Linked DNA regions of Priestia megaterium. The protein of the gene in region 1 binds, or shares a complex with, the protein of each later gene. Links are inferred from orthologs where the notes say so. Each region holds a gene or a part of one and is shown in the gene's direction. Other genes may lie near its edges.

Region 1 (16,946 bases):
AAACAACTGATTTTAACTCTCCTTTTTCAAACAGTCCATAGTGCATGCCTGATGGATCATCTTTCAGCTGAATATAACTGAAATCTTTATCAGGCCACATGACGGTATGTCGGACTTCCCAAGCTTGTTCTTTTGTAATCAATTGAACGTTCATTCTACATTCCCCTTTTTTATTGTAAGAGTGAGGCAGGGGAAATCACAATAGAAAATAACTCGTTAATAGAGTAGTACTAGTAAAGAGACAGACGAAAAAGGGTACAAGTTGCTACTTGTTTAGCTGCAATGTTACAATTTTACTCAGAATGTTTTATAATGAAAGATACAGATATGAATGAAAATAGTATAAAATGTACTGATTATAAATAGAGGAGCGTTTTAATATGCTTGGATTATTTAAAAAAGTGTTTGACGGCAATCAGCGCCAAATCGGCCGTTTAGAAAAAATGGCGGACCAAATTGATGCGTTAGGTCCTGAAATAGCGTCTTTAACGGACGATCAGCTTCGTGAAAAAACAGCTGAATTTCAACAACGCTACCAAAATGGCGAATCGCTCGATAACCTATTAGATGAAGCTTTTGCGGTTGTACGTGAAGCAGCGAAACGTGTGTTAGGCATGTATCCGTACAAAGTTCAGCTAATGGGGGGTATTTCTCTGCATGAAGGGAATATCTCGGAAATGAAAACGGGTGAAGGTAAAACGTTGACAGCTACTATGCCTGTATACTTAAATGCCATTACAGGAAAAGGTGTACATGTAGTAACAGTCAATGAATACTTAGCGAGCCGTGATGCTAGTGAAATGGGTCGTTTATATGAATTCCTAGGCTTGAAAGTAGGGTTAAATCTAAACCATTTAACGCGTGAAGAAAAGCAAGAAGCATATGCAGCGGATATTACGTATAGTACAAATAATGAACTCGGATTTGACTATTTACGTGATAACATGGTGCTTTACAAAGAACAAATGGTTCAACGTCCGCTTCATTTTGCCGTAATCGATGAAGTTGACTCTATCTTAATTGATGAAGCACGTACGCCGCTTATTATATCCGGCAGCGCGCAGAAATCAACTGCGCTTTATATTCAAGCTAATGCATTCGTTCGCACGCTTGATAAAGAAACCGATTTTACTTTTGATATCAAAACAAAAAGTGTTCAGTTAACGGAAGAAGGTATGTCAAAAGCCGAGCGGGCATTTGGCATTGAAAACTTATTTGATATTTCACACGTAGCACTAAACCATCATATCAATCAAGCGCTTAAAGCACATGTAACGATGCAAAACGATGTGGATTATGTAATTGATGAAGATCAGGTCGTAATCGTTGACCAGTTTACTGGTCGTTTAATGAAAGGAAGACGTTTTAGCGACGGCTTGCATCAAGCTATCGAAGCTAAAGAGAATGTTGAGATTCAAAATGAAAGCATGACGTTAGCTACGATCACATTCCAAAACTACTTCCGTATGTATGAAAAATTATCAGGTATGACGGGTACAGCTAAAACGGAAGAAGAAGAATTCCGTAATATTTACAATATGCACGTTGTTGTTATTCCGACAAACAAGCCAATTTCACGTGACGATAAAGCGGATTTAATTTATAAGTCAATGGAAGGCAAGTTTAATGCGGTAGTAGAAGATATTGCCGAGCGTCACGCAAAAGGACAGCCTGTTCTTGTTGGTACAGTTGCGATTGAAACATCTGAAATTTTATCAGCTTTATTAAAGAAAAAAGGCATTCGCCATCACGTTTTAAATGCAAAACAGCATGAGCGTGAAGCGGATATTATCGAAAATGCGGGTCACAAAGGTGCGGTAACAATCGCAACAAATATGGCCGGTCGTGGTACGGATATCAAACTAGGTGAAGGTGTCGTTGAAGCTGGGGGTCTTGCTGTACTTGGTACAGAGCGTCATGAATCACGCCGTATTGATAATCAGCTTCGCGGACGTGCTGGACGTCAAGGGGACCCAGGGGTATCTCAATTCTATCTATCCATGGAAGATGAATTAATGCGCCGATTTGGTTCAGATAATATGATGGCAATGATGGATCGCCTTGGTATGGATGACTCACAGCCAATTCAAAGTAAAATTGTAACAAGAGCTGTTGAATCCGCTCAAAAACGCGTTGAAGGTAATAACTTCGATGCGCGTAAACAATTGCTTCAATATGATGACGTGCTTCGTCAACAGCGTGAAGTTATTTACAAACAGCGCTTTGAAGTGCTTGATTCAGACAACCTACGTGCGATTGTAGAACGTATGATTGAATCAACGCTACAGCGTGTGGTTGAAGTAAACACACCGCGTGAAGAATTAGAAGAAGAATGGAATTTACAAGCGATTATTGATTACGTAAATGCTAATGTTCTTGAGGAAGGTGAAGTCACAGAAGAAGATCTTCGCCGTAAAGAGCCTGAAGAAATGGTAGAACTGCTGGTAGATCATGCAAAAGCTCGTTATAATGAAAAAGAAGAGCAGCTCCCTGAAGAACAAATGCGTGAATTTGAAAAAGTTGTTGTTCTTAGAGCAGTTGATTCTAAATGGATGGATCATATCGATACGATGGATCAGCTTCGCCAAGGTATCCACCTTCGTGCGTACGGCCAAACAGATCCTCTTCGCGAATACCAAATGGAAGGTTTTGCGATGTTTGAAAATATGATTGCAACCATTGAAGAAGAAGTGACGAAGTATATCATGAAAGCAGAAATTAACAACAACCTTGAGCGTCAAGAGGTAGCGCAAGGTCAGGCGGCTGTTCATCCAAAAGAAGGAGACGCGCCGGCTAAGAAGAAGCCAAAAGTAAATGCGATAGAAGTTGGCCGAAATGATCCTTGTATCTGCGGAAGTGGCAAAAAGTATAAAAACTGCTGCGGTAAAGAATCATAAAGTAAGAGTCAATTAGTATAGAATGAACTAGTACAGGAAGGAAATGAGTCTTCTCATTTCCTTCCTGTGCGTCAAAAATAAAATAGAGGTGTTTAACTCATGGATTTAGTAGAAATTAAGCAAGAACTTGACAAAACAGCTAAGCGATTAGCGGACTTTAGGGGGTCTCTTTGACCTCGATACAAAACAAGCTCGTATCGATGAATTAGATGAGACTATGGCTGATCCAAATTTTTGGAATGACCAGCAGGCAGCTCAGACTGTTATTAATGAAGCCAATGGTTTGAAAGATGCAGTAAATCAATTTAACCACTTGGATGAAACATACGAAAATTTACAAGTATCTTATGAACTTGTAAAAGAAGAATACGATGAAGATTTAGCAGAAGAACTAGTTGGTGAATTAAAAGAGCTTATTTCGGGCATGAATGACTTTGAATTACAGCTGCTTTTAAGCGAGCCGTATGATAAAAATAATGCCATTTTAGAACTGCACCCAGGTGCTGGTGGAACAGAATCACAGGATTGGGGTTCGATGTTACTACGTATGTATACGCGCTGGGCGGAGAAAAAGGGTTTCAAAGTAGAAACGCTTGATTACTTACCTGGAGATGAAGCTGGTATTAAAAGTGTAACGCTTTTAATTAAAGGCCATAATGCGTACGGGTATTTAAAAGCTGAAAAAGGCGTTCATCGTCTCGTTCGTATTTCTCCGTTTGATTCATCGGGCCGTCGTCATACATCATTCGTATCGTGCGACATTATGCCGGAATTTAACGATGAAATTTCAATTGATATTCGTACGGAAGATTTGAAGGTTGATACGTATCGTGCAAGCGGTGCCGGAGGTCAGCATATCAATACAACAGATTCAGCTGTTCGTATTACTCACCTTCCAACTAATGTAGTCGTATCTTGTCAGACGGAACGTTCACAAATTAAAAACCGTGAGCAAGCAATGAAGATGTTAAAATCTAAGTTGTATCAATTAGAAATTGAAAAGCAGCAAGAGCAGCTAGCTGAAATTCGCGGAGAACAAAAAGATATTGGATGGGGAAGTCAAATTCGTTCTTACGTATTCCATCCGTATTCATTAGTAAAAGATCACCGTACAAATACCGAAGTCGGAAACACGCAAAGTGTAATGGATGGAGATCTAGATCCGTTTATCGATGCGTATTTACGTTCTCATATTTAATCAAAAGGAAGCATACCTAGGTATGCTTCCTTTTTTTAGTTGTTGGGACTTTGTAAAATTTGGATGAAGAAAAACGAGCGTAAAGAACTATTGTTAAAAAGAAAATTAAGAAAATGCAGAAATTTAAAGATTGCTGTCGTCAGTTCGCTTATTTTGTCAATGAAATAAAATGGTTAAAAATACCTGTTTTGCGGTAAGTGCTTCTTTACAATCCTTTATACCTCTTTTACAAATCGCTTTTATAATTTGAGCTAAACCAAGAGGAAGGGGCATGTACAGTGGAAAATAAATCGTTAAACGAATTAATAGAGCAAGTAAAACAGAATAGCTTTTCTTCGAGTAAGGGGTTTGATAGACGCCGTTTTTTACAAGGAGCTGGAAAAGTAGCTGGAGTATCGCTTGGATTAACGATTGCTCAGTCTATCGGTTTAAATGCAGTAGAGGTTTCAGCTGCAGCGCCTAAATTTTCGAGCTACCCGTTCACTCTAGGGGTCGCATCAGGAGATCCTTTAGCAGATAGCATTGTCCTTTGGACAAGATTAGCACCAGACCCGTTGAATGGCGGGGGAATGCCTAATCAACCCGTTCCAGTAAAATGGGAGCTTGCTGCAGATGAAGACTTTCATCGAATCATCAAACGAGGAACAGAAATGGCTAGACCTGAACTTGCTCATTCTGTTCACGTTGATGTAAAAGGATTAAAGCCAAGCCATATTTACTATTATCGATTTAAAAGCGGTCATGAGTTAAGCCCGGTTGGAAAAACAAAAACACTTCCTTCAGCAAATGCAGAAGTAGCCAGCATGACGTTTGCGTTCGCTTCATGTCAGCAGTATGAACATGGTTACTTCACAGCCTATGAACATATGGTTAAAGAACAATTAGATTTTGTAGTTCATTTGGGCGATTACATCTATGAATATGGACCAAACGAGTACGTAGCTGCAAGCGGAAACGTTCGTACTCACAGCAGCGCAGAAATTCAAACGCTTCAAGACTATCGAAACAGGCATGCTCAGTACAGGTCAGATGCTAATTTGAAATCTGCTCACGCTGCTTTTCCGTGGATTGTGACGTGGGATGACCATGAAGTAGAAAACAATTATGCAAATGTAATTCCTGAAAAAGGCCAATCAGCAGAAGCGTTTATTCAACGCCGCGCGGCAGCTTATCAAGTTTATTACGAACATATGCCTTTGCGTCAAACATCCTTGCCCCACGGAGCGGATATGAGATTATATCGTGACTTTTCATATGGGAAACTAGCTTCCTTTCAAGTGTTGGATACGCGTCAATACAGAGACGATCAAGCAAACGGAGACGGAACAAAGCCGCAAACGCCAGAATCACTTGATCCCAAACGTACGCTATTGGGGAGTGAACAAGAAAAATGGCTTTTTACTAATCTTGAAAAGTCAGCGTGTCACTGGAACGTACTGGCTCAACAAATTTTCTTTGCGCCAAGAAAATTTGGAACTGTGGCTAAGCCTACATACAGCATGGATGCATGGGATGGGTATACGGCGAATCGTCAGCGTGTCATTGATTTTATTGAAAAGAAAAAGTTGGACAACGTCATTGTACTAACTGGAGATGTACACGCTAACTGGGCTTCTAATTTACACACGGATTTTGCCAATCTTAATTCTAGAATTATTGGTGCAGAGTTCGTCGGCACCTCCATCACTTCCGGAGGGAACGGAGCAGATAAAAGAGCAGACACGGATAAAATTTTAAGTCAAAATCCACACCTCACATTCTTTAATGATTACAGAGGATATGTAAGGTGTACGGTAACTCCTGATATATGGCAAGCTGATTATCGCGTTATGCCTTTTGTAACAGAACCTGGTGCGGAAATTTCAACACGAGCTTCCTTTCAATATAAAAAAGATGGCAAAGGTATGACGGAAGTTGAAGTAAATAACGTGCCGCGTGGATTAAAAATTTCTAAGGAAGTAGAGGAAGATCGTATGCGGGCACACGGGAAAGCACATGAAAAACAAGAGTTGAAAAAGAAGGAAAAAGTAAAGCATTAGAGAGCTAAGTAAGAGAAAGGAGGTCAAGTATGTTTTCTAATATTGGAATTCCTGGTTTGGTTATTATTTTAGTCATTGCCTTAATTATTTTTGGGCCGTCTAAGCTGCCGGAAGTTGGACGGGCGTTTGGGCGAACATTAACTGAATTTAAAGGAGCTGCAAAAGGGCTCGTATCAGATGATGAAAGTGTCAAAGAAAAGCAGGCAGCAACCGTTTCTGAACAAAAAGAGAATGAATCGACATTGTAAGTAAAGAAATAGACGAGGAAACTCGTCTATTTCTACTTGTCAGAAAGGAGAGGAATACGATGGGAGAAATGAGTTTGATGGAGCACCTTGAAGAATTGCGGATTCGTATTATTAAAACACTTTGTGCATTTGTAGTTTTACTTATTGTCAGTTTTATATTTGTACAAGATATTTATCAGTGGCTAGTGAAAGATTTGGACGGCAAGCTTGCTGTACTTGGACCAAGTGAAATCTTATGGATTTATATGGTGATTGCATTTGTTTTTGCGCTTGCTTTTACGCTTCCAGTAGCTGCTTATCAAGTATTTCGGTTTGTTTCACCGGGGTTAAAAAAGGAAGAATATAAGGTTCTGATTACCTTCATTCCATTCTTTTTTCTTTTGTTTGTAAGCGGGCTGGGGTTCGGTTATTTTGTTTTATTTCCAATGGTTTTAGCATTTTTAACGGGCCTGTCGAATGATCAGTTTTCACTGATGTTTACGGCTGAGCATTATTTTCGTTTTATGCTTAATCTTTGTTTACCATTTGGTTTTTTATTTGAAATGCCTTTAGTTGTCTTATTCTTAACGCGTCTAGGGGTTCTAAATCCATTAAGGTTAGCTAGAGCAAGGAAGCTATCATATTTTGCTTTAATTGTGATATCCGTACTTATTACTCCTCCTGATTTTATTTCGGATATTTTAGTCATTGTCCCGCTGCTTCTTTTATATGAGCTCAGTGTGACAATTTCGCGCGTAGTATACAAAAAACGTTTAGGAAACGAATCAATTGCTTAATCGTATACATAAGTGTGATGAGAGAATTCATGAAATTGAAACAAAGTCCTTGTAAACAGAGTGTTTTAAACATTCTGGAGTAGGTTATAATAGAGTGAAAACTCTACAACAAGGGGGAGAAGGCTTGAAAAAAGTATTACTGACGTTAACAATCGGTCTAGCGCTTGTTTTGTCCGCATGCGGAGGAGGCGGAGGAAGCTCTAAAAATGAATCTGCTGGTGAATCTTCAGCGAGTGCAGAAGATATTGTGAAGAAAAACTGTACAGGCTGTCACGGAGTAGATTTAGGAGGAGCGAATGGACCAAGCTTGCAACATGTAGGCAGCAAGCACTCGGAAGCTGAAATTGAAAACATTATCAATAATGGTCAAGGCGGTATGCCAAAAGGACTAATTAATGAAGAAGATGCCAAAAAAGTTGCTGCTTGGCTGGCAAAGAAAAAATAAGACGGATATCCGTCTTATTTTTGTGTTAAAGCTGCTTTAATTCTTGGTTTAAGACAATGGCTTGCTCTTGAGCTTTGACATCTTTCGCTATGTCTCCAGGTGCATTTGCTTCTCCAATAATGTACCCGCTAAAGGAAGAACCAATAAAATCGACAATGTATTGAAATTGCATAATAAGAGGAAGGGCCTTTACAGATGCGCCTGTGCCTCCGACTACTAATACATAAACGCGCTTGTTTTTCATTTGTTCTTTAAAATTAATGGTTGAATCTCTGAGGCTTTCAGACCAACGATCCACAAAGTTCTTCATCAATCCGCTCATACCGTACCAGTAGAGAGGTGTAACAAATAGAATAGTATCGTGTGCTGCCATTTTTTTCGCTATATCATAATAATCATCTTGTTGATTAGTAAATCCATGTTCATCGTGACGCATATCAGTAATAGGGTGAATGGTATGCTGACGTAAGTAAACTTCTTCAGTATCGATCCCACTCAAGACTGCTTTAGCCAATTCTTCCGTATTTCCGTTTTCTCGTGAACTTCCATAAATGGTGATCATGCTACCTCTCCTCATCTTTTTTCTTATTTATCATACCTTGTTTGTACAAAAGTAGACATAAATGTGCTCTGCCTAACGATATTCATAAGAAGCAAATAAACAGTAAAAAATAACAAAATTAAAAATAAGGATAAATTCTCATGCCTTACTAAAAATATCCTACTTATGTCATATTTGAAATAAAAATGTAATATTTTTGGGGCTTATTTTCACGAAGAGTGATGTTATAATGAGAAAGCGCGTGAGAAGAGTCGAATTTTTGGTTTGAATTGTAGAGTTTTGTCGTATTTTGACAAGTTTTACATAGTATTAAAATAACACACTTGATTAGGTGATTACTTATGATTGAAATGCAAAATGTATATAAAACGTATCCGAACGGTGTAAAAGCAATCAATGGCATTAGCATCAAGATTAATCAAGGTGAGTTTGCTTATATCGTAGGACCAAGTGGAGCAGGAAAATCCACTTTTATTAAAATGATGTATCGTGAAGAAAAGCCTTCTTCCGGAAATATCATTGTAAACGGTGCAAATGTAGCAAAAATAAAAGATAGCAAAGTTCCTATCTTTAGACGTCATATTGGTGTAGTCTTTCAAGATTTCAAGCTGCTTCCAAAATTAACGGTCTATGAAAACATTGCTTTTGCACTAGAAGTAATTGAGCAAAGTCCCGAAGAAATTAAAAAGCGAGTGCTAGAGGTGCTAGAGCTTGTTAAGTTAAAGGGTAAAATGGATTCTTTCCCTGATGAACTATCTGGAGGAGAGCAGCAGCGTGTGTCTATTGCGCGTTCGATTGTGAATAGTCCTAAGGTTGTCATCGCCGACGAACCGACAGGGAATCTTGATCCGGAGACTTCGTGGGAAATTATGGATATCTTTGAGGAGATTAATAAACGCGGTACCACTATTTTAATGGCAACGCATAACCGTGAAATTGTAAATACAATTCGAAAGCGCGTAATTGCGATTGAAAATGGAAATGTTGTGCGCGATGAAGTAAGAGGTGAATACGGATATGAAGGCTAGAACATTCGGTCGCCACTTACGTGAAGGATCTAAAAGTTTAGGAAGAAACGGCTGGATGACATTCGCATCTGCAAGTGCGGTTACCGTGACGCTCTTGCTTGTAGGCGTATTTTTTATGTTGATGATGAATTTAAACCACATTGCTAAATTGATTGAAAATGATGTGGAAATTCGCGTTCACGTTGATGCTGCAGCGACAGCAGATGATCGAAAAGCAATGAAAGAAAAGCTAGATGCAATTAAGCAAGTTGATACGGTGACGTTTTCTTCTAAAGATAAAGAGTTAAAAGATTTAATTAATAGTATGGGTGATGAAGGACAAGCTTTTGAACCGTTTGAACAGCAAAACCCATTAAATGATGTATTTGTTGTTAAAACAAAAGAGCCGACTGATGTCGCAAAAGTAGCTAAACAAATTGAGAAATATCCGTATGCAGCAAAAGTTCAATACGGACAAGATCAAGTTGAAAAGTTATTTAAAGTGCTGAAAGTAGCTCGTAATATCGGAGTAGTACTGATTTTAGGGCTTCTATTTACAGCAATGTTCCTAATTTCAAATACAATTAAAATTACGATTGTAGCTCGCCGTGAAGAGATTGAAATTATGCGCTTAGTTGGAGCCACAAACTCCTTTATTCGCTGGCCGTTCTTTATTGAAGGTCTGTTTTTAGGAGTGCTTGGTTCTATTGTGCCAATTGCAGTTATTATCGGCGTGTACAGCGTTTTATATAATGAAGTTCAACCTAAGTTTGATGGATTCTTTGAACTTTTACCTGCCTTTCCATTCGTGCTTCAAGTGTCGCTATTATTACTAGTAATCGGCGGTCTAATTGGGATGTGGGGAAGTACATTATCCATCCGTAAGTTCTTACGAAAATAAGAATAGATTTTTAACATAATAGATTACAACAACCTCACATTTGATGTTTATCAAATGTGAGGTTGTTGTGTAATTACACATAAAAAATAGAAAAAAGTGCTAATGGGGGTCTTGCTAATGCCCGTTTATACGGGGAAATATGTGCAAATGGGGAGAAACAAATGACACGTAAGACATTAGTAATGACAGCAGCAGTTTTAGTTGGACTAAGTGCAGCTTGGATAGGTAATGAAAAAATTGCTTATGCAGAAAGTACCAGCACTACTAAACTCAGTGATTTAGAGAAAAAAAGTGATGATGTGAACCAAAATATTAATCAAAGTAAAGAGAAATTAAAAGAAGTTCAAGAAAAGCAAAAAAACGAAGAAGCTGAGATTGCGCGCTTGGATTCAGAAGTCGGACAAACAAATGAAGACATCCGCAGTCGTGAAGCTGAAGTAGAAAAAGCAAAGCAAGACATCGAAAAGCTGAAAAACGAAATTGACGTTGTAAAAAAACGAATTGAAAAACGAAATGAGCTATTAAAAAAGCGTGCTCGTGCTTTACAAGAAAACGGCGGGTCTGTGGATTACATAGATGTACTGCTAGGCTCTGAAAGCTTCGGAGACTTTATTAGCAGAGTGAGTGCGGTTTCGACAATTGTAGGGGCTGACCGCGATTTGTTAATGCAGCATGAAGCCGATAAAAAGGCAAAAGAAGAGAAAGAAACAAAAGTTCAAAACAAGCTAACAGAAGTAAATAAAGCGCTTGAAGAACTTAAAAATCTTCGTTCGCAGCTGCAAAAACAAGTGGATGAAAAGAATCAGCTCATGCAAACACTCAAAGATCAGGAAAAAGAATTTAATGAAGAAGCCGTTGGATTAGAAGAGCAAGCTTCTATTTTAGCTGATCAAAAAAATACAGCGCAAGCTCAACAGCAAGAAATTGAAAAAGCTGGGGCAACAGAGGAGGCACCCCCTGTTACAAGCGGGTCGTTTATGAGGCCGGCAAAGGGCCCGGTAACATCTCATTTTGGATATCGAGAAACGTTTGGAAGAGGACACTACGGTATTGATATTGGAAAGCGAGGAGAAAGTGTGCCAGTTGTAGCCGCAGCAAGCGGAAAGGTAATTAGAGCATATCATTCTTCTTCTTTTGGTAATGCCGTATTTATTCGTCACAATGTAGAAGGTCAGACGTGGGTTACAGTTTATGCTCATTTAGAGAGCTACAGCGTCTCGAGTGGTCAATCTATCAATAAAGGTCAACAATTAGGTTATATAGGGAACACAGGGCGTTCGTTTGGTGCTCACCTGCATTATGAATTGCATAAAGGCGATTGGAAAGGCAAAAGTTCCGCTGTAAACCCTGAAAGTTATATTAAATTTTAAGTTCCTAGCATACGTGGTACAAGCTCAACATATAGTTTAACAAAAAGGCATCGCACTTGATTTGTGTGGTGCCTTTTGCTACAAATAACACATGCATCCTTTTTATTACATAGTTTTGGTTGTATCTATTATAATAAGAAGAGATGGCTTAAGGTTGAGGAGGATGAAAGAACTTGAATCGGAAAATCGTTGCACTATTAATGGCACTCTCCTTAGTTGTTGGAGCAGCAGGTACATATTTTGGCATTCAGTATGCAAATGCTGGAACGGTCAGTACCCCCCTTACAACTTCTTCAAATGATAGTAAAGTGGAAAAGGAAGAGCTAGACAAAATCAAGCAAGCTTATGAACTGATATCTTCAAAATATTACAAAGATGTAGATGACAAAAAATTATTAGATGGCGCAATCCAAGGAATGGTACAAACCTTAGGAGACCCTCACTCATCTTACATGGATAAGAAAACGGCACAGCAATTCACGCAGTCTCTTGATTCATCGTTTGAGGGAATTGGCGCTGAAGTAAGCATGGTAGATGGAAAAGTAACAATCGTAGCTCCATTTAAACAATCTCCTGCGGAAAAAGCAGGATTAAAACCAAATGATCAGATTTTAAAGATCGATGGTAAAAGTATCGCGGGTCTTGAATTGAATGAAGCGGTATTAAAAATTCGCGGTAAAAAAGGCTCTACCGTGACATTAGATGTTCAACGACCAGGCGTGAAAGAAACGATGAAAGTAAAAGTTGTAAGAGATGAGATTCCAATTGAAACCGTCTATTCTTCTGTTAAAAATGTAAACAATAAAAAAATTGGCTACATGGAAATTACGTCATTCTCTGAGTCAACGGGAGACGAATTTACGAAACAGTTGAAAAAACTTGAAAATAAAAATATTGATGGCTTAGTTCTAGACGTTCGTGGAAATCCTGGTGGCTATTTAACGAGCGTTGAAAAAATGCTCGATAAATTAGTAACGAATAAAAAGCCATATATCCAAATTGAAGATCGTAACGGTGAACGTCAAAAAGTGGTTTCTTCAATGAAAAAGCAAAAGGATTATCCAATTGTGGCCTTGATTGATGGAGGAAGTGCATCCGCTTCTGAAATTCTTGCCGGGGCATTAAACGAAGCAGGAGGATACAAGCTAGTCGGTGAAAAATCCTATGGAAAAGGAACGGTTCAACAAGCTGTTCCAATGGAAGACGGCAGTAATTTAAAATTAACGTTCTATAAATGGCTAACGCCTGATGGAAACTGGATTAACGAAAAAGGTATAAAACCAACAGTAGAAGTCAAGCAGCCGGATTATTATTATGCAAATCCAATTCAAGTTGATAAAAAGCCATTAACACGTGATATGGCAGGTGACCAAGTGAAGAATGCTCAAGTGATGCTAAAAGGCCTTGGCTTTGAACCTGGACGTACAGACGGATATTTTAGTAAAGAGACAGAAACAGCTGTAACTGCATTCCAAAAAGCCAATAAGCAAAAAGCTACAGGTGAAATCGATGAAGATACAGCAGCGCTTTTACAAACAAAACTGCTAGAAAAAATCAAATCAAAAGATGAAGATCGTCAGCTTCAAACGGCTTTAAAGCTAGCTAGTCAATAAGAAGTAGAAAAAGTTCCGTGCTTTTCCAAAGCACGGAACTTTTTTAGTAAAAACAACATTGTCGGTTAGTGATGCATTTTGATAAAATAAAGAAGCCTATGATACATAACAATCAATCGTAAATGTTGTAATAAAAATGTGAAAAATACAGGTGGTGAAAAAATGGATTTTGCATTAGAGCTCTTAAAAGGTATCGGGCGTTTGTTTTTACATCCGTTAACTTATTTATTTCTGCTCGTCTCGTTTTTTGTAGGTCTTTCTCGCGTCAAGAGAGAGCGTCAGAATTTTCATGTTCGCGTGTTTGATTTTATTTTAGAAGCAAAATATTTATTTTTTCCAGGTATCATTATTGGGTTGATTTTATCCGTTGTTACCGTGTTGCTAGGTGTCTATGTATCTATAGGAACGATTGTACTTGTAGCTGTTTTAACTTTTATCATAAGCGGCCCTTGGACGTTTAAATGGCTTTCTCCTTCTTATACGGTAGGACTGGCTGTGCTTGCAACCTTGCTTATTCCTGCATCTGGTTTCGGTGAAGGATTTATTCAAACGTGGTCTGTGCAAGCTCATAACGCAGATTTACCTTCTCTTACTATTTTAATGTCTCTGCTTGTATTAGCAGAAGGATATTTAATTTGGAAATTTGGAGCAAAAGGTACGTCTCCAGCCATTGTGAAAAGTAAAAGAGGGCAGGAAATCGGAGCTCATTACTCTCAAAAATTATGGGTTGTCCCGCTTTTTGTCTTAATTCCAGGCAGCGCCATTACGTCTGTGTTTCCATGGTGGCCTGTGTTATCTATTGACGGAACATCATTTAGCCTGTTTTTTGTTCCTTTTGCTATCGGTTTTTATCAGCGAATTCAAAGTATGGTGCCGTTTAAATCTATTGAATTTACCGGTAAGCGTGTATTAGCATTAGGCGTGGGATTAACGATCATTACGATTGCTGCTATTTTTTATCCTCTTGCCGCTGTAGCTGTTGTTATTCTAGCGATCATAGGAAGAGAGTGGATTCGTTTGCAGCAGCGTCGAAGCGATGAAAAAGCGCCCGCACTATTTACTAAACGTACACAAGGTTTGGTTGTATTAGGAATCATCCCTCATTCTCCGGCAGAGAAAATGGGTTTGAAAGTAGGAGAAGTGATTATTAAGGTAAATGGAATCGCTATATCTGAAGTCCATAAATTTTATGAAGCATTACAAGTTAATAACCGTGCTTTTTGTAAGCTAGAAGTTATTGACGAAAATGGAGAAGTTCGCTTTACTCAGCGAGCATTGTATGACAACGAACATCATGAACTAGGTATTTTGTTTGTACACAATTATACAAAACGTGATTCACAAGCTGGTTAAAAGACGGATAAAAAGGAGAAATGTTTGTGGAAATCAAAACGATTGCCGCAGTTTTTCTACCCGCCATATTGCTTGTTCTGTTTGCTAGAGTAACATATAACTTATATGTTGCCACAGCGCTGACGCTTTTGTTGATAGCTGTTTCTGTATATAAAGGGTACGCAGATTATCCGCTTATTATTTTAATAGATTTACTTTCAGCAGCCATCGGTTTTATATATGCAAAAAGCATGTTAGCAGCTGGAAAATAAAGATTGTTGCTTTGATGATAAGTTAATCGCTTATTATTAAACTGTACACAAAAGCTCTCTACACAACGTGGAGAGCTTTTTTATGTAAAAAAAATGAGTTAGAACTTATAACAATATTGTTTCGGTTCATTTAATGAACGAGTATAATCAAGTTAATTAGACAAATGTGTTCATGAATAAAATATTTTAAACACTTATGTATAAATTTATTTAAATGAGTGTACAGAAATGTGAGAAGGGTATAGAAAAATAAAATTATTAATCTGAAAATTTAGTTTATTTTTTAATTTTAAAAAATAAAAGGAGGTTTAGGATTGATGGAAGTATTAATGAGAACGATGTTTCAGTCGCTTGGCAAAAATCATTCAATGAACAAATTAGCTAAAAAGTATGGATTGAGGATGGGGGCAGCTCGTTTTGTTGCTGGAGACTCAACCGAATCAGCAATTCAAACATCCAAGGAGCTTAACAATAGTGGAAAAGTTGTTACACTCGATCATTTAGGAGAATTTGTTTTTACAGAAGAGGAAGCCAGGTTGTCTACTGCCATGTGCATTCAGACACTAGAAGCCATTGCAGAATCGGGCGTTCAATCAAATTTATCATTAAAGATGACTTCTTTAGGATTGGATATTAGCAAAGAGCTTTGTATGGAAAATATGCGCAGAATTCTACACACGGCCAAGATGAATAATATTTTTGTTCGAATTGATATGGAAGACTACTTGCACTGCCAAATCTCCCTTGATATGTATAAAGAATTACGCAAAGAATTCGATAATGTTGGAATTGTGATTCAGGCGTATCTTTATCGTACAGAACAAGATATGAATGACTTACATCAATATCAAGCCAATTTACGTCTAGTAAAAGGAGCTTATAAAGAATCACCAGAAGTATCATTTCCGGAAAAGAAAGACGTAGATGAAAACTATAAAAAAATCATTAAAATGCATTTATTAAATGGGCACTATACAGCTGTAGCAAGTCATGATGAAGAAATGATTCAGTACACAAAACGATTAGTAAGAGAAAATGGTATTTCAAATGACCAATTTGAGTTCCAAATGCTTTATGGAATTTGCGTAGAGCTGCAGGACCGTCTGGTAAAAGAAGGTTATAAAGTCAGGGTTTATGTTCCTTACGGCATTGATTGGTTTGGGTATTTCATGAGACGCCTAGCAGAGCGTCCCGCCAACGTATGGTTCGTGCTGAAAAACTTCGCGAAATAAATTTCTAATTAAAGAGGACTGGTTGAAATGACAGTAAGTACAAAAATCTCAGTTTTTAAAAATGAACCGTTTACTGATTTTTCGTTAGAAGAGAATAAACAAGCGATGCAAGCGGCGTTAATGAAAGTGAAAAAAGAACTGGGACAAACATATCCTCTCACGATTGGAAAAGATAAAATCTCAACAGAAGAAGTGATTGTATCTACGAACCCGGGAAAGGTAGATGAAGTGATTGGCAGAGTAAGCCGTGGCACTAAAGCTTATGCTGAGCGGGCAATGCAAGAAGCATCAGCAGCATTTCAATCATGGAAGAACGTCCCGCCTGCTGAACGTGCTGATTATCTATTCAAAGCAGCAGGTCTGATGAGAGAAAGAAAGTATGAATTTTCTGCCATGCTCGTTTATGAAGTGGGGAAAAACTGGGCAGAAGCAGATGCGGATACAGCGGAAGCTATTGACTTTATGGAATTTTATGCGCGAGAAATGATTCGTTTAAGTGAAACGAATGAGCATCGGCCTTTAAAGCCAGTAGAAGGTGAAACAACAGAGATGACGTATATTCCTTTAGGCGTAGGAGTAGTCATTTCACCTTTTAATTTTCCGCTTGCCATCATGGCTGGAACGACTGTAGCTGGAATTGTATCTGGAAATGCAGTTATTTTAAAGCCAGCTGATTCTGCACCGGTTATTGCTGCGAAATTTGTTCAATTAATGGAGGAAGTCGGTCTTCCGTCTGGTGTTCTGAATTTTATCCCTGGAGATGGCATAGAAGTTGGAGAATATTTAGTCGAACATCCTCAAACTCGTTTTATTTCTTTTACAGGATCAAGAGAAGTAGGATGTCGCATTTATGAACGTGCTTCAAAAGTACAATCTGGACAAATTTGGATGAAACGCGTCATTGCTGAAATGGGAGGAAAAGATGGCATTGTGGTAGATGAAACGGCAGATTTAGATGCGGCAGCGCAAGCGATCGTAGCATCTGCGTTTGGATTTCAAGGCCAAAAGTGTTCCGCTGGCTCTCGAGCGATTATTGTAGAATCTGTTTATGAAG
Region 2 (12,300 bases), 4.8 Mb from region 1 along the record:
GGACGTATTCTCAATCACTGGTCGTGGTACAGTTGCTACAGGTCGTGTAGAGCGTGGACAAGTTAAAGTTGGTGACGTTATCGACATCATCGGTTTAACTGAAGAGCCAAAATCTACTACTGTAACAGGTGTAGAAATGTTCCGTAAGCTTCTTGACTATGCTGAAGCTGGCGACAACATCGGTGCTTTACTTCGTGGTGTAGCACGTGAAGAAATCCAACGTGGACAAGTATTAGCTAAACCAGGCTCAATCACTCCACACACTAAATTTACTGCTGAAGTATACGTTCTTTCTAAAGACGAAGGTGGACGTCACACTCCATTCTTCACAAACTACCGTCCACAGTTCTACTTCCGTACAACTGATGTAACTGGTATTTGTAACTTACCTGAAGGCGTAGAAATGGTAATGCCTGGCGACAACATCGAAATGACTGTTGAACTTATCGCTCCAATCGCGATTGAAGAAGGTACTAAATTCTCAATCCGTGAAGGTGGACGTACAGTAGGCGCTGGCGTTGTAGCTAAAATCAGCGAGTAATTTCTCGTTTCAGTAAAGGGAGTAGGGTAACCTACTCCTTTTTTATTTGGTGATAAAAGGTAAAGATAGTTTTTACTATTACACTTGCAAAATGATCTCCTTTTATATATAATGAAAAAAGTGTGCGACACATGAAAAAGTTTTTTAACTTTATTGTTGCAATATGAACCCATTTTTAGTATAATAAAAATGTTGGTCTTTGACTGCGATGATGCGGAAGGTTGCCGACACACCCGGCCGCTTTGCCATGGCGAGTGTGGGGAAATTTCCGCGGAGAATGTCTATTGTAAAATAGGCGAAAAAGGAGGGAAAATAATGGCAAAAGAAAAAATTCGCATTCGTTTAAAAGCATATGATCACAGAATTCTTGATCAATCTGCTGAGAAAATCGTAGAAACTGCAAAACGTTCTGGTGCGGCTGTATCTGGTCCGATTCCATTACCGACTGAAAAATCAATTTATACAATTCTACGTGCAGTACACAAATATAAAGATTCTCGTGAGCAGTTCGAAATGCGCACGCATAAACGCTTAATTGATATCGTGAATCCAACACCACAAACTGTTGATTCATTAATGCGTTTAGACTTACCATCTGGTGTAGATATCGAAATTAAACTTTAATTTAAAATAAAGAATGAAAAGATACTTAGGAGGTGTGACTAATGGCCAAAGGAATCTTAGGAAGAAAGATCGGTATGACTCAAGTATTTGCTGAAAATGGTGACTTGATCCCAGTAACAGTAATTGAAGCTTCTGCTAACGTAGTTCTTCAAGTTAAAAACGCTGAGACAGACGGTTACGAAGCAATCCAATTAGGTTTCGAAGATATCCGTGAAAAACTATCTAACAAACCTGCAAAAGGACATGCTACTAAAGCTAATACTGCTCCTAAGCGCTTCATCCGTGAGTTACGCGGTGTGGACGCTTCAGCATATGAAGTTGGTCAAGAAGTCAAGGTTGATATTTTCGCAGAAGGCGATGTAATTGATGTAACAGGAATCTCAAAAGGTAAAGGTTTCCAAGGTGCTATTAAACGCCACGGACAATCTCGCGGACCTATGTCTCATGGTTCTCGCTACCACCGTCGCCCAGGTTCAATGGGTCCTGTAGCTCCAAACCGCGTATTCAAAGGTAAATTATTACCAGGACGCATGGGTGGAGAGCGCATCACTGTGCAAAACTTATCAATCGTTAAAGTTGACGCAGAACGCAATCTTTTATTAGTAAAAGGTAACGTGCCAGGAGCTAGAAAATCTCTAGTTACTGTTAAATCTGCAGTTAAATCTAAATAATAATTCTTCGAGAAAGGAGGAATAACCAATGCCAAAAGTAGCATTGTTTAACCAAAACGGTGAAAACGTTGGAGAAATCGAACTTCAAGATGCCGTTTTCGGTATCGAACCAAACAACAAAGTACTTTTCGACGCGATCGTAATGCAACGCGCATCTCAACGTCAAGGTACTTCTAAAGTTAAAAATCGTTCTGAAGTAAGAGGCGGTGGCCGTAAGCCATGGCGTCAAAAAGGTACTGGTCGTGCTCGTCAAGGATCTATCCGTTCTCCACAATGGCGTGGTGGTGGCGTAGTATTTGGTCCAGTTCCAAGAAGCTATAGCTACAAATTACCTAAAAAAGTTCGTCGTTTAGCAATTAAGTCTGCATTATCAACTAAAGTTCAAGATAACAGCATCGTTGTTCTTGAAGCTCTTTCTTTTGATGCTCCAAAAACAAAAGAAATGGTAGCAGTTCTTAAAAACCTAACAGTAGAACGCAAAGCATTAGTAGTAACTGCTGATCTTAACGAAAACGTTGCACTTTCAGCACGTAATATTCCTGGTGTAACAGTTGTTGCAGCTAATGGTTTAAGCGTATTAGACGTTATGAACCATGATAAGCTTGTAATCACTAAAGACGCAGTTGAAAAAGTAGAGGAGGTGCTTGCATAATGAAAGATCCTCGTGATATTATTAAGCGCCCCGTAATTACAGAACGTTCAACAGACTTAATGGCTGAGAAAAAATATACGTTTGATGTTGATGTAAGAGCTAATAAAACTGAGGTTAAAGATGCTATCGAAAAAATCTTTGACGTAAAAGTTGAAAAAGTAAACATCATGAACTACAAAGGTAAATTCAAGCGTGTAGGTCGCTACAGTGGTCTTACTAACCGTCGTCGTAAAGCGGTAGTAACACTAACTCAAGAGAGCAACGAAATCGAATTCTTCGAAGCTTAAGATTACTAGAGAAGGAGGGAAATTGAGATGGCGATTAAAAAGTATAAACCAACCTCAAATGGTCGTCGTGGCATGTCAGTTTCTGATTTCGCTGAAATTACTACTGACAAACCAGAAAAATCGTTACTTGCACCTGTCAAGAGAAAAGGTGGTCGTAACAACCAAGGTAAATTGACTGTTCGTCACCAAGGTGGTGGGCACAAGCGTCAATACCGTATCATCGATTTTAAACGCGATAAAGATGGAATACCTGGACGCGTTGCTACAATCGAATATGATCCAAACCGTTCAGCTAACATCGCATTAATTCATTATGCTGATGGTGAAAAACGTTACATCCTTGCTCCTAAAAACCTAAAAGTAGGTTTAGAAGTTATGTCAGGTCCTGAAGCTGACATTAAAGTAGGTAACGCGCTTCCTTTAGCTAACATTCCTGTTGGTACAGTAGTACACAACATCGAATTGAAACCTGGTAAAGGTGGACAATTAGTTCGTTCTGCAGGTACATCTGCTCAAGTACTTGGTAAAGAAGGTAAATACGTATTAGTACGTTTAACTTCTGGTGAAGTACGCATGATTCTTGCAACTTGTCGTGCAACTGTAGGTCAAGTTGGTAACGAACAACACGAGTTAATCAACATCGGTAAAGCCGGTCGTTCTCGTTGGTTAGGTATCCGTCCAACTGTACGTGGTTCTGTAATGAACCCTAACGATCACCCACACGGTGGTGGTGAAGGACGTGCTCCAATCGGACGTAAGTCTCCAATGAGTCCATGGGGTAAACCAACACTTGGTTACAAAACTCGTAAGAAGAAAAACAAATCCGATAAATTTATCGTTCGTCGTCGTAAAAAATAACGGGATTGAGCTACGGTTCAAACGAACCGTAGGACAATCACGAAGGGAGGTTCATTTATGGGTCGCAGCTTAAAGAAAGGACCTTTTGTAGATGACCATTTAATCAACAAAATTGAGAAGTTAAACGAAACTGACAGCAAGCAAGTAGTAAAAACTTGGTCTCGTCGTTCAACTATCTTCCCTCAGTTCATTGGTCATACAATTGCTGTATATGACGGTCGTAAACATGTACCAGTTTATGTTACTGAAGACATGGTAGGTCACAAACTTGGTGAATTCGCACCATCTCGTACTTACAAAGGTCACGCAAGTGATGATAAGAAAACAAGACGCTAATATGAGAGGAGGCTTTTAAATGCAAGCTAAAGCTGTCGCGAGAACAGTACGTATTGCTCCTCGTAAAGTTCGTTTAGTTGTAGATTTAATTCGAGGTAAGCAAGTGGGTGAAGCGCTAGCAGTGCTACTTCACACGCCAAAGGCTGCTTCTCCAGTCGTTGAGAAAGTATTAAAATCTGCTATTGCCAATGCAGAACACAATTATGAAATGGACGCTAACAATTTAGTTATTACTGACGCTTTTGTTAACGAAGGTCCAACTTTAAAACGTTTCCGTCCACGCGCTATGGGACGTGCAAGCCAAATCAACAAGCGCACAAGCCACATCACAATCGTGGTATCAGAAAAGAAGGAGGGATAATTCATGGGTCAAAAGGTAAATCCGGTCGGTCTTCGCGTCGGTGTCATCCGTGATTGGGAATCAAGATGGTTCGCTGGCAAAGACTACGCTGACTTATTACATGAAGACTTAAAAGTACGTGAATATATCGCTAAACGTTTAAACGATGCAGCTGTTTCTAAAGTTGAAATCGAACGCGCTGCTAACCGCTTAAACGTAACGATCCACACTGCAAAACCTGGTATGGTAATTGGTAAAGGTGGTACTGAAGTAGAATCACTTCGTAAAGCTCTTAACCAATTAACAGGCAAGCGTGTACACATTAACATCCTTGAAATTAAACGAGCAGATTTAGATGCTAAACTAGTAGCTGAAAACATCGCTCGCCAACTTGAGAACCGTGTATCATTCCGTCGTGCTCAAAAGCAAGCTATTCAACGTAGTATGCGTGCTGGCGCACAAGGTATCAAAACAATGGTATCTGGTCGTTTAGGCGGAGCTGATATTGCTCGTTCTGAATATTACAGTGAAGGTACAGTTCCACTTCATACACTTCGCGCTGATATTGACTATGCTCACGCTGAAGCAGATACTACTTATGGTAAACTTGGTGTGAAAGTATGGATCTATCGTGGAGAGGTTCTTCCTACTAAAAAGAAAACTGAGGAAGGAGGAAAATAATTATGTTATTACCAAAACGCGTTAAATATCGTCGCGAACACCGCGGAAAAATGCGTGGACGCGCTAAAGGTGGTACGGAAGTACATTTCGGTGAATTCGGTTTACAAGCTACTGAAGCTTCTTGGATTACAAACCGTCAAATCGAAGCTGCTCGTATCGCAATGACTCGTTACATGAAACGTGGCGGTAAAGTATGGATTAAAATTTTCCCTTCTAAACCTTATACTGCTAAGCCTCTAGAAGTCCGAATGGGTTCTGGTAAAGGTGCTCCTGAAGGTTGGGTAGCAGTTGTTAAACCTGGAAAAGTAATGTTTGAAATTTCAGGTGTATCTGAAGAGGTTGCACGTGAAGCTTTACGTTTAGCTGCACACAAGCTACCTGTAAAATGTAAGTTTGTAAAACGTGAAGAAATTGGTGGTGATTCTAATGAAAGCTAATGAAATTCGTGACCTTACCACTGCTGAAATTGAACAAAAAGTTAAGGCATTAAAAGAAGAGTTGTTTAACCTTCGTTTCCAATTAGCGACTGGACAATTAGAGAATACTACTCGTATTCGCGAAGTGCGCAAATCGATCGCTCGTATGAAAACTGTAGTTCGTGAAAGAGAGATTGCTGCTAATAAATAATTAAGTCTGAGAGGAGGCTTTCAGAATGAGTGAACGCAACCAACGTAAAGTTTACACTGGCCGCGTAGTTTCTGACAAAATGGATAAGACTGTTACTGTTCTTGTTGAAACTTACAAAAAGCATTCGCTTTATGGCAAGCGTGTAAAATACTCAAAGAAATTCAAAGCTCACGATGAAAACAATACAGCTCAACTAGGCGATATCGTGAAGATCATGGAAACTCGTCCGTTATCAGCTACTAAACGTTTCCGTCTAGTAGAAGTTGTAGAAAAAGCTGTTATCATCTAATAGTTAAGATAGATCGGATAAGAATGATTCATCCGAAGGGAGGTTTCGTACATGATTCAACAAGAATCTCGTTTAAAAGTTGCAGACAACTCTGGTGCACGTGAGGTACTTACTATTAAAGTACTTGGTGGTTCAGGTCGCAAGACAGCAAACATTGGTGATGTTATCGTTTGTACGGTGAAACAAGCAACACCAGGAGGCGTTGTTAAAAAAGGTGACGTTGTTAAAGCTGTTGTTGTACGTACAAAAAGTGGTGTTCGCCGTACTGACGGTTCTTACATCCGTTTCGACGAAAATGCTTGCGTAATCATCCGTGACGACAAAGGACCACGTGGTACTCGTATCTTCGGACCAGTTGCTCGTGAATTACGTGATAACAACTTCATGAAGATCGTATCATTAGCTCCAGAAGTTATCTAATTGATATATAGAACAAATACAAAATGCCTTTTAAGGAGGTGCGAATAGGATGCATGTTAAAAAGGGCGACAAAGTAGTGGTTATCTCTGGTAAAGACAAAGGTAAGCAAGGTGAAGTACTTGCAGCTTTCCCAAAGAAAGACCGTGTACTTGTTGAAGGCGTGAACGTTGTTAAAAAACACTCTAAACCTTCTCAAGTAAATCCACAAGGTGGAATCGTTAGCCAAGAGGCACCTATCCACGTATCAAACGTAATGCCGTTGGATCCTAAATCTGGTGAGCCAACTCGTGTTGGGTACCAAGTTATCGATGGCAAAAAGGTACGTGTAGCAAAAAAATCTGGTGAAACTTTAGATAAATAATTAATGAAATGTGAAGGGAGGTTTAGTTCACATGAACCGTCTTAAAGAGAAATTTACAAAAGAGATTACTCCTGCTCTAGTTAGCAAGTTTAATTATGAATCTGTAATGCAAGTGCCAAAAATCGACAAGATCGTAATCAACATGGGTATCGGTGATGCTGTTTCTAACTCAAAAGCTTTAGATAACGCTGTTGAAGAACTAGCTGAAATCACTGGTCAAAAACCTGTTGTAACTCGTGCGAAAAAATCTATCGCTGGTTTCCGTCTTCGTGAAGGTATGCCAATCGGTGCGAAAGTTACTTTACGCGGCGAGCGTATGTACGAATTCTTCGATAAACTAGTATCAGTATCACTTCCACGTGTGCGTGATTTCCGTGGTGTATCTAAAAAAGCATTTGATGGTCGTGGAAACTACACGTTAGGTGTTAAAGAACAATTGATCTTCCCAGAGATCGATTATGATAAAGTAACTAAAGTTCGTGGTATGGATATCGTTATTGTTACAACAGCAAACACTGATGAAGAAGCTCGTGAGCTTTTAACTCAGTTCGGTATGCCATTCCAGAAGTAATAACTGCCAACGTTAAGCAGAGGAGGCGAAAATGTGGCTAAAAAATCAATGATTGCGAAGCAAAAACGCCAGCAAAAATTCCAAGTACAAGAGTATACACGTTGCGAACGTTGTGGACGTCCACACTCAGTACTACGTAAATTCAAGCTTTGCCGTATTTGTTTCCGTGAGCTTGCTTATAAAGGTCAAATTCCTGGTGTTAAAAAAGCTAGTTGGTAAAACCCAAGTTTGGGAAGGAGGTAAATTAATATGGTAATGACTGATCCTATTGCAGATTTACTAACTCGTATCCGCAATGCGAACATGGTTCGTCATGAGAAAATTGAAGTTCCTGCTTCTAACATTAAGAAGCAAATTGCAGAAATCCTTAAGCGTGAGGGTTTCGTACGTGATGTAGAATACATCGAAGACAACAAACAAGGTATTATCCGTATCTTCTTAAAATACGGTTCAAATAACGAACGTGTAATTACAGGCTTAAAACGTATCAGTAAACCTGGTCTACGTGTTTATGCAAAAACTAACGAAGTACCACGTGTACTTAACGGTTTAGGTATCGCAATCGTTTCTACTTCTCAAGGTGTTTTAACTGACAAAGAAGCTCGTCAAAAGCAAACTGGTGGAGAAGTATTAGCGTACGTTTGGTAATAAGTTTTAAATGTGAATGGAGGTGTAACTATGTCACGTGTTGGTAAAAAGCCTTTAGAACTTCCAGCAGGTGTTACAGTTACGAACGAGAGCAACACTGTAACTGTAAAAGGACCAAAGGGTGAATTAACTCGTACATTCCACCCTGAAATCGAAATTAAAGTTGAAGACAACGTACTAGTTGTTAATCGTCCTAGCGACAATAAAGAGCACCGCGCTCTTCACGGAACTACTCGTAGCCTTTTAGGTAACATGGTTGAAGGTGTTACTAAAGGATTCGAACGTGGTTTAGAATTAGTCGGTGTAGGTTACCGTGCACAAAAATCTGGTAGCAAATTAGTATTGAGCGTTGGATACTCTCACCCAGTTGAGATTACTCCTGAAACAGGAATCGAAATCGAAGTTCCTTCTCAAACTAAGATCGTTATTAAAGGTATTGATAAAGAACGCGTAGGTGCATTAGCTGCAAATATTCGTGACGTTCGTCCACCAGAGCCTTACAAAGGTAAAGGTATTCGTTACGAAGGCGAATATGTACGTCGTAAAGAAGGTAAAACTGCTAAGAAGTAATGCCGGTTAGGTAAAAGAAAGGAGTGCCCGAAATGATCACGAAGCTTGATAAAAACAAAGTTCGTAAAAAAAGACATGCTCGTGTTCGTGCGAAGTTATCTGGAACTGCAACTCGTCCGCGTTTAAACGTGTTCCGTTCTAATCAACATATTTACGCACAAGTTATCGACGATTTAAATTCAGTAACAATCGCAAGTGCTTCAACGTTAGATAAAGACCTGACTTTAGAAAGCACTGGTAACACTGAAGCTGCTATCAAAGTTGGCGAATTAGTCGCTAAACGCGCAGTAGAAAAAGGTGTAAACGAAGTAGTATTCGACCGTGGCGGTTATTTATATCATGGCCGTGTTAAAGCATTAGCTGACGCTGCTCGTGAAGCTGGATTACAATTCTAATTGTAAAAGGAGGGAAAATCATGCGTCGTATTGATCCAAATAAATTAGAGCTTGAAGAACGTGTTGTTACCGTTAACCGCGTAGCTAAAGTTGTGAAAGGTGGACGTCGTTTCCGCTTCGCTGCATTAGTTGTAGTTGGTGACAAAAACGGTCACGTTGGATTCGGTACTGGTAAAGCACAAGAGGTACCAGATGCAATCCGTAAAGCTATTGAAGATGCGAAGAAAAACTTAATTACTGTACCTATGGTTGGTACAACTATTCCACACGAAATCCTTGGACAATTTGGTGCAGGTCAAATTTTCTTAAAACCTGCTTCTGAAGGTACAGGAGTTATCGCTGGTGGCCCAGTTCGTGCGGTACTAGAATTGGGTGGAGTAAGTGATATTCTATCTAAATCTTTAGGTTCAAACACTCCAATCAACATGGTACGTGCAACTCTTAACGGTTTAGCTAACCTAAAACGTGCTGAAGATGTTGCAAAACTACGTGGCAAGACTGTAGAAGAACTGTTAGGATAAGGGAGGGATATAGAATGGCAAACAAACTAGCAATTACCCTTACTCGTAGCGTAATTGGTCGTCCAGAAGATCAACGTGTAACTGTTCGTACACTTGGCCTACGTAAGTTAAATCAAACTGTCGTTCAAGACGATAATCCTGCAATTCGCGGAATGATTAACAAAGTAGCTCACCTTGTTACAGTAAAAGAGCAATAAGTATAAATTGTCACTCTAAGGAGGTGCTCCGGAATGAAACTTCATGAATTGAAACCAGCTGAAGGTTCACGTAAAGTACGTAACCGTGTAGGTCGTGGTACTGGTTCAGGTAACGGAAAGACTTCAGGTAAAGGTCACAAAGGGCAAAACGCTCGCTCTGGCGGTGGCGTAAGACCTGGCTTCGAAGGTGGTCAAACTCCTTTATTCCGTCGTCTTCCAAAACGTGGGTTCACTAATATCAATCGCAAAGAATACGCGATCGTTAATTTAGAAGCTCTTAACCGTTTTGAAGATGGAACTGAAGTAACACCAGAATTATTAATCGAAACTGGTTTAGTAAGCAAAGCAAAAGCTGGCGTTAAAGTACTAGGAAACGGTACATTAAACTCTAAGCTAACTGTTAAAGCTGCTAAATTCTCTTCAACTGCTAAAGAAGCTATCGAAGCTGCTGGCGGTACAGTTGAGGTGATCTAATGTTTCAAACAATCTCCAATTTAATGCGCGTGCGTGAAATAAGACAAAAAATCTTTTTCACTTTGTTAATGTTAATTGTCTTCCGAATTGGTACATTTATTCCTGTACCAAGTGTTAATACGGATGTACTAAAATTGCAAGATGGGTTAAATGTATTCGGAGTTCTGAATACATTTGGCGGCGGCGCGTTAAAAAACTTCTCCATTCTTGCTATGGGCATTATGCCTTATATTACAGCATCCATCATCGTCCAATTATTGCAGATGGATGTTGTACCTAAGTTTACAGAATGGTCAAAGCAGGGAGATGTTGGGCGCCGTAAATTAGCTCAAGTAACTCGTTATGGAACAATTGTGCTTGGATTTATCCAGGCTTTAGGTATGTCTATAGGATTCAACAATATTTCGGGCGGACAATTGATCGCTAATCCAGGAATTTCTACGTATCTTCTAATTGCTACAGTGTTAACGGCAGGTACTGCCTTCTTAATGTGGTTAGGAGAGCAGATTACTGCAAAAGGCGTAGGTAATGGTATTTCTATCATTATCTTTGCTGGGATTGCAGCTGGTATTCCGACAACATTAAATCAAATTTATGCACAGCAATTTGAAGACGTTGGGGATCAATTATTCATTCGTATCGTAACGGTAGTTTTAATTGCAATTGCAGTTTTAGCTATTATTGTTGGGGTTATTTATTTCCAACAAGCGCTACGAAAAATTCCTATTCAATATGCAAAGGGTTCAGCTGGTCGTAATCCTGTTGGAGGTCAATCCACTCATTTACCGTTAAAAGTAAATGCTGCTGGGGTTATTCCTGTTATCTTTGCAGTTTCATTTATTATTACACCACCAACAATTGCATCATTTTTCGGTCCAAATGATGTAACGACGTGGATTCAGAATACATTTGACTATACTAAGCCAATTGGTATGATAGTGTATGTAGCGTTAATCATTGCTTTTTGTTACTTCTATACATTTGTTCAAGTTAACCCTGAACAAGTAGCAGAGAACTTGAAAAAGCAAGGTGGCTACATCCCAGGCATCCGTCCTGGTAAAAGCACACAAGCTTATTTAACGAAAGTGTTATATCGTCTGACATTAATCGGCTCGATATTCCTTGCGTTAATTGCTGTGTTGCCGGTTCTGTTCATCAAAATTGCAAACTTACCATCATCTGCTCAGATCGGCGGTACTAGTTTGTTAATTGTTGTCGGTGTAGCTCTTGAGACAATGAAACAGCTTGAGAGTCAATTAGTGAAACGCCATTATAAGGGATTTATTAAGTAAAGCTGTTTAGTGGGAAGCAAGCTGCTTTCCCATTAAACGGATAAGATACTGAGGGGGAAGCAAGAAATGAATTTAGTGTTAATGGGCCTTCCTGGTGCTGGGAAAGGTACTCAAGCAGAAAAAATCGTTGAGCATTACGATATCCCTCATATCTCAACAGGAGATATGTTCCGAGCTGCAATTAAAGAAGGAACGCAACTAGGTTTAAAAGCTAAATCATTTATGGATCAAGGTAACCTTGTTCCTGATGAAGTAACAATTGGAATTGTGCGCGAGCGTTTAAACAAACAAGATTGTGAAAACGGCTTTTTACTTGATGGCTTCCCAAGAACAGTAGCCCAAGCAGAAGCTCTTGAAACAATTACAAAAGAACTAAACAAGCAAATTGATTATGTGATTAATATTGATGTAGATCAAAGCATTTTAATGGAGCGTCTTACTGGACGCCGCATTTGTAAAGATTGCGGAGCTACTTACCACTTAGTATTCAATCCTCCTGCGAAAGAAGGAGTTTGTGACAAATGTGGCGGAGAGCTCTACCAACGTGCAGATGACAATGCTGAGACGGTTTCAACTAGACTTTCAGTTAATGTTAAACAATCTCAACCTCTACTTGATTTCTATCAAGAAAAAGGTTATCTACGCAATATTAATGGTAATCAAGATATTAACATTGTGTTTGAGGATGTTCGTCAATTACTTGCTGGGGTTAAGCAATGATCATTTGCAAGACACCAGAGGAAATTGAGGTCATGCGTGAAGCTGGACGAATCGTGGCTTTAACTCATCAAGAGTTAAAAAAGCATATCGCTCCAGGTATTACGACTATAGAATTGGATGCAATTGCTGAAAATTTTATTCGTCAACATGATGCAATTCCGTCTTTTAAAGGGTATAATGGTTTTCGCGGCAGTGTATGTGCTTCTGTGAATGAAGAATTAGTTC

What was found.
Region 2: the proteins of secA (region 1) and secY are in contact, whole or in part, in a crystal structure (PDB 3DIN), measured with the Thermotoga maritima proteins. The link is inferred for Priestia megaterium from one-to-one orthologs. Residues at the interface, in WP_004082002.1 of Thermotoga maritima: Glu261, Ala262, Arg263, Lys300, Ala301, Arg302, Thr303, Ile304, Ile305, Leu323, Tyr324, Asp325, Pro326, Val329, Ser330, Tyr333, Ile336, Lys340, Phe345, Val349, Glu363, Phe364, Tyr374, Ser375, Gly376, Gly377, Glu393, Ile395, Thr482, Ser483; in WP_004081795.1 of Thermotoga maritima: Glu108, Gly109, Glu110, Glu111, Ala236, Glu237, Arg238, Arg239, Ile240, Thr241, Ile242, Gln243, Tyr244, Ala245, Arg246, Arg247, Val248, Thr249, Gly250, Arg251, Arg252, Val253, Tyr254, Gly256, Ala257, Ser258, Thr259, Tyr260, Leu261, Pro262.

What each region holds. Positions count from the first base shown.
Region 1 is NZ_CP085442.1:4,943,858-4,960,803, reverse strand. The notes cover bases 1-3,138. They hold secA (preprotein translocase subunit SecA), read left to right. Parts: upstream 1-380; coding sequence 381-2,897; downstream 2,898-3,138. Other genes in these bases: LIS78_RS25805 (GNAT family N-acetyltransferase), read right to left, coding at 1-154. Outside these bases: alkaline phosphatase PhoD, read left to right, coding at 4,401-6,134; LIS78_RS25785 (twin-arginine translocase TatA/TatE family subunit), read left to right, coding at 6,164-6,382; twin-arginine translocase subunit TatC, read left to right, coding at 6,442-7,158; cccB (cytochrome c551), read left to right, coding at 7,283-7,603; LIS78_RS25770 (flavodoxin family protein), read right to left, coding at 7,629-8,165; cell division ATP-binding protein FtsE, read left to right, coding at 8,507-9,193; permease-like cell division protein FtsX, read left to right, coding at 9,183-10,073; LIS78_RS25755 (murein hydrolase activator EnvC family protein), read left to right, coding at 10,235-11,443; LIS78_RS25750 (S41 family peptidase), read left to right, coding at 11,617-13,056; LIS78_RS25745 (PDZ domain-containing protein), read left to right, coding at 13,219-14,409; LIS78_RS25740 (DUF2198 family protein), read left to right, coding at 14,436-14,660; LIS78_RS25735 (proline dehydrogenase family protein), read left to right, coding at 14,978-15,892; pruA (L-glutamate gamma-semialdehyde dehydrogenase), read left to right, coding at 15,920-16,946. UniProt on the Escherichia coli protein: Required for protein export, interacts with the SecYEG preprotein conducting channel.
Region 2 is NZ_CP085442.1:127,185-139,484, forward strand. Bases 9,273-12,208 are described here. They hold secY (preprotein translocase subunit SecY), read left to right. Parts: upstream 9,273-10,062; coding sequence 10,063-11,355; downstream 11,356-12,208. Other genes in these bases: rpsE (30S ribosomal protein S5), read left to right, coding at 9,273-9,392; rpmD (50S ribosomal protein L30), read left to right, coding at 9,407-9,589; rplO (50S ribosomal protein L15), read left to right, coding at 9,623-10,063; LIS78_RS00780 (adenylate kinase), read left to right, coding at 11,422-12,075; map (type I methionyl aminopeptidase), read left to right, coding at 12,072-12,208. Also shown: tuf (elongation factor Tu), read left to right, coding at 1-541; rpsJ (30S ribosomal protein S10), read left to right, coding at 857-1,165; rplC (50S ribosomal protein L3), read left to right, coding at 1,207-1,836; rplD (50S ribosomal protein L4), read left to right, coding at 1,865-2,488; rplW (50S ribosomal protein L23), read left to right, coding at 2,488-2,775; rplB (50S ribosomal protein L2), read left to right, coding at 2,803-3,633; rpsS (30S ribosomal protein S19), read left to right, coding at 3,691-3,969; rplV (50S ribosomal protein L22), read left to right, coding at 3,989-4,330; rpsC (30S ribosomal protein S3), read left to right, coding at 4,334-4,990; rplP (50S ribosomal protein L16), read left to right, coding at 4,993-5,427; rpmC (50S ribosomal protein L29), read left to right, coding at 5,417-5,617; rpsQ (30S ribosomal protein S17), read left to right, coding at 5,643-5,906; rplN (50S ribosomal protein L14), read left to right, coding at 5,958-6,326; rplX (50S ribosomal protein L24), read left to right, coding at 6,376-6,687; rplE (50S ribosomal protein L5), read left to right, coding at 6,719-7,258; LIS78_RS00740 (type Z 30S ribosomal protein S14), read left to right, coding at 7,292-7,477; and 5 more genes. UniProt on the Escherichia coli protein: The central subunit of the protein translocation channel SecYEG. Consists of two halves formed by TMs 1-5 and 6-10.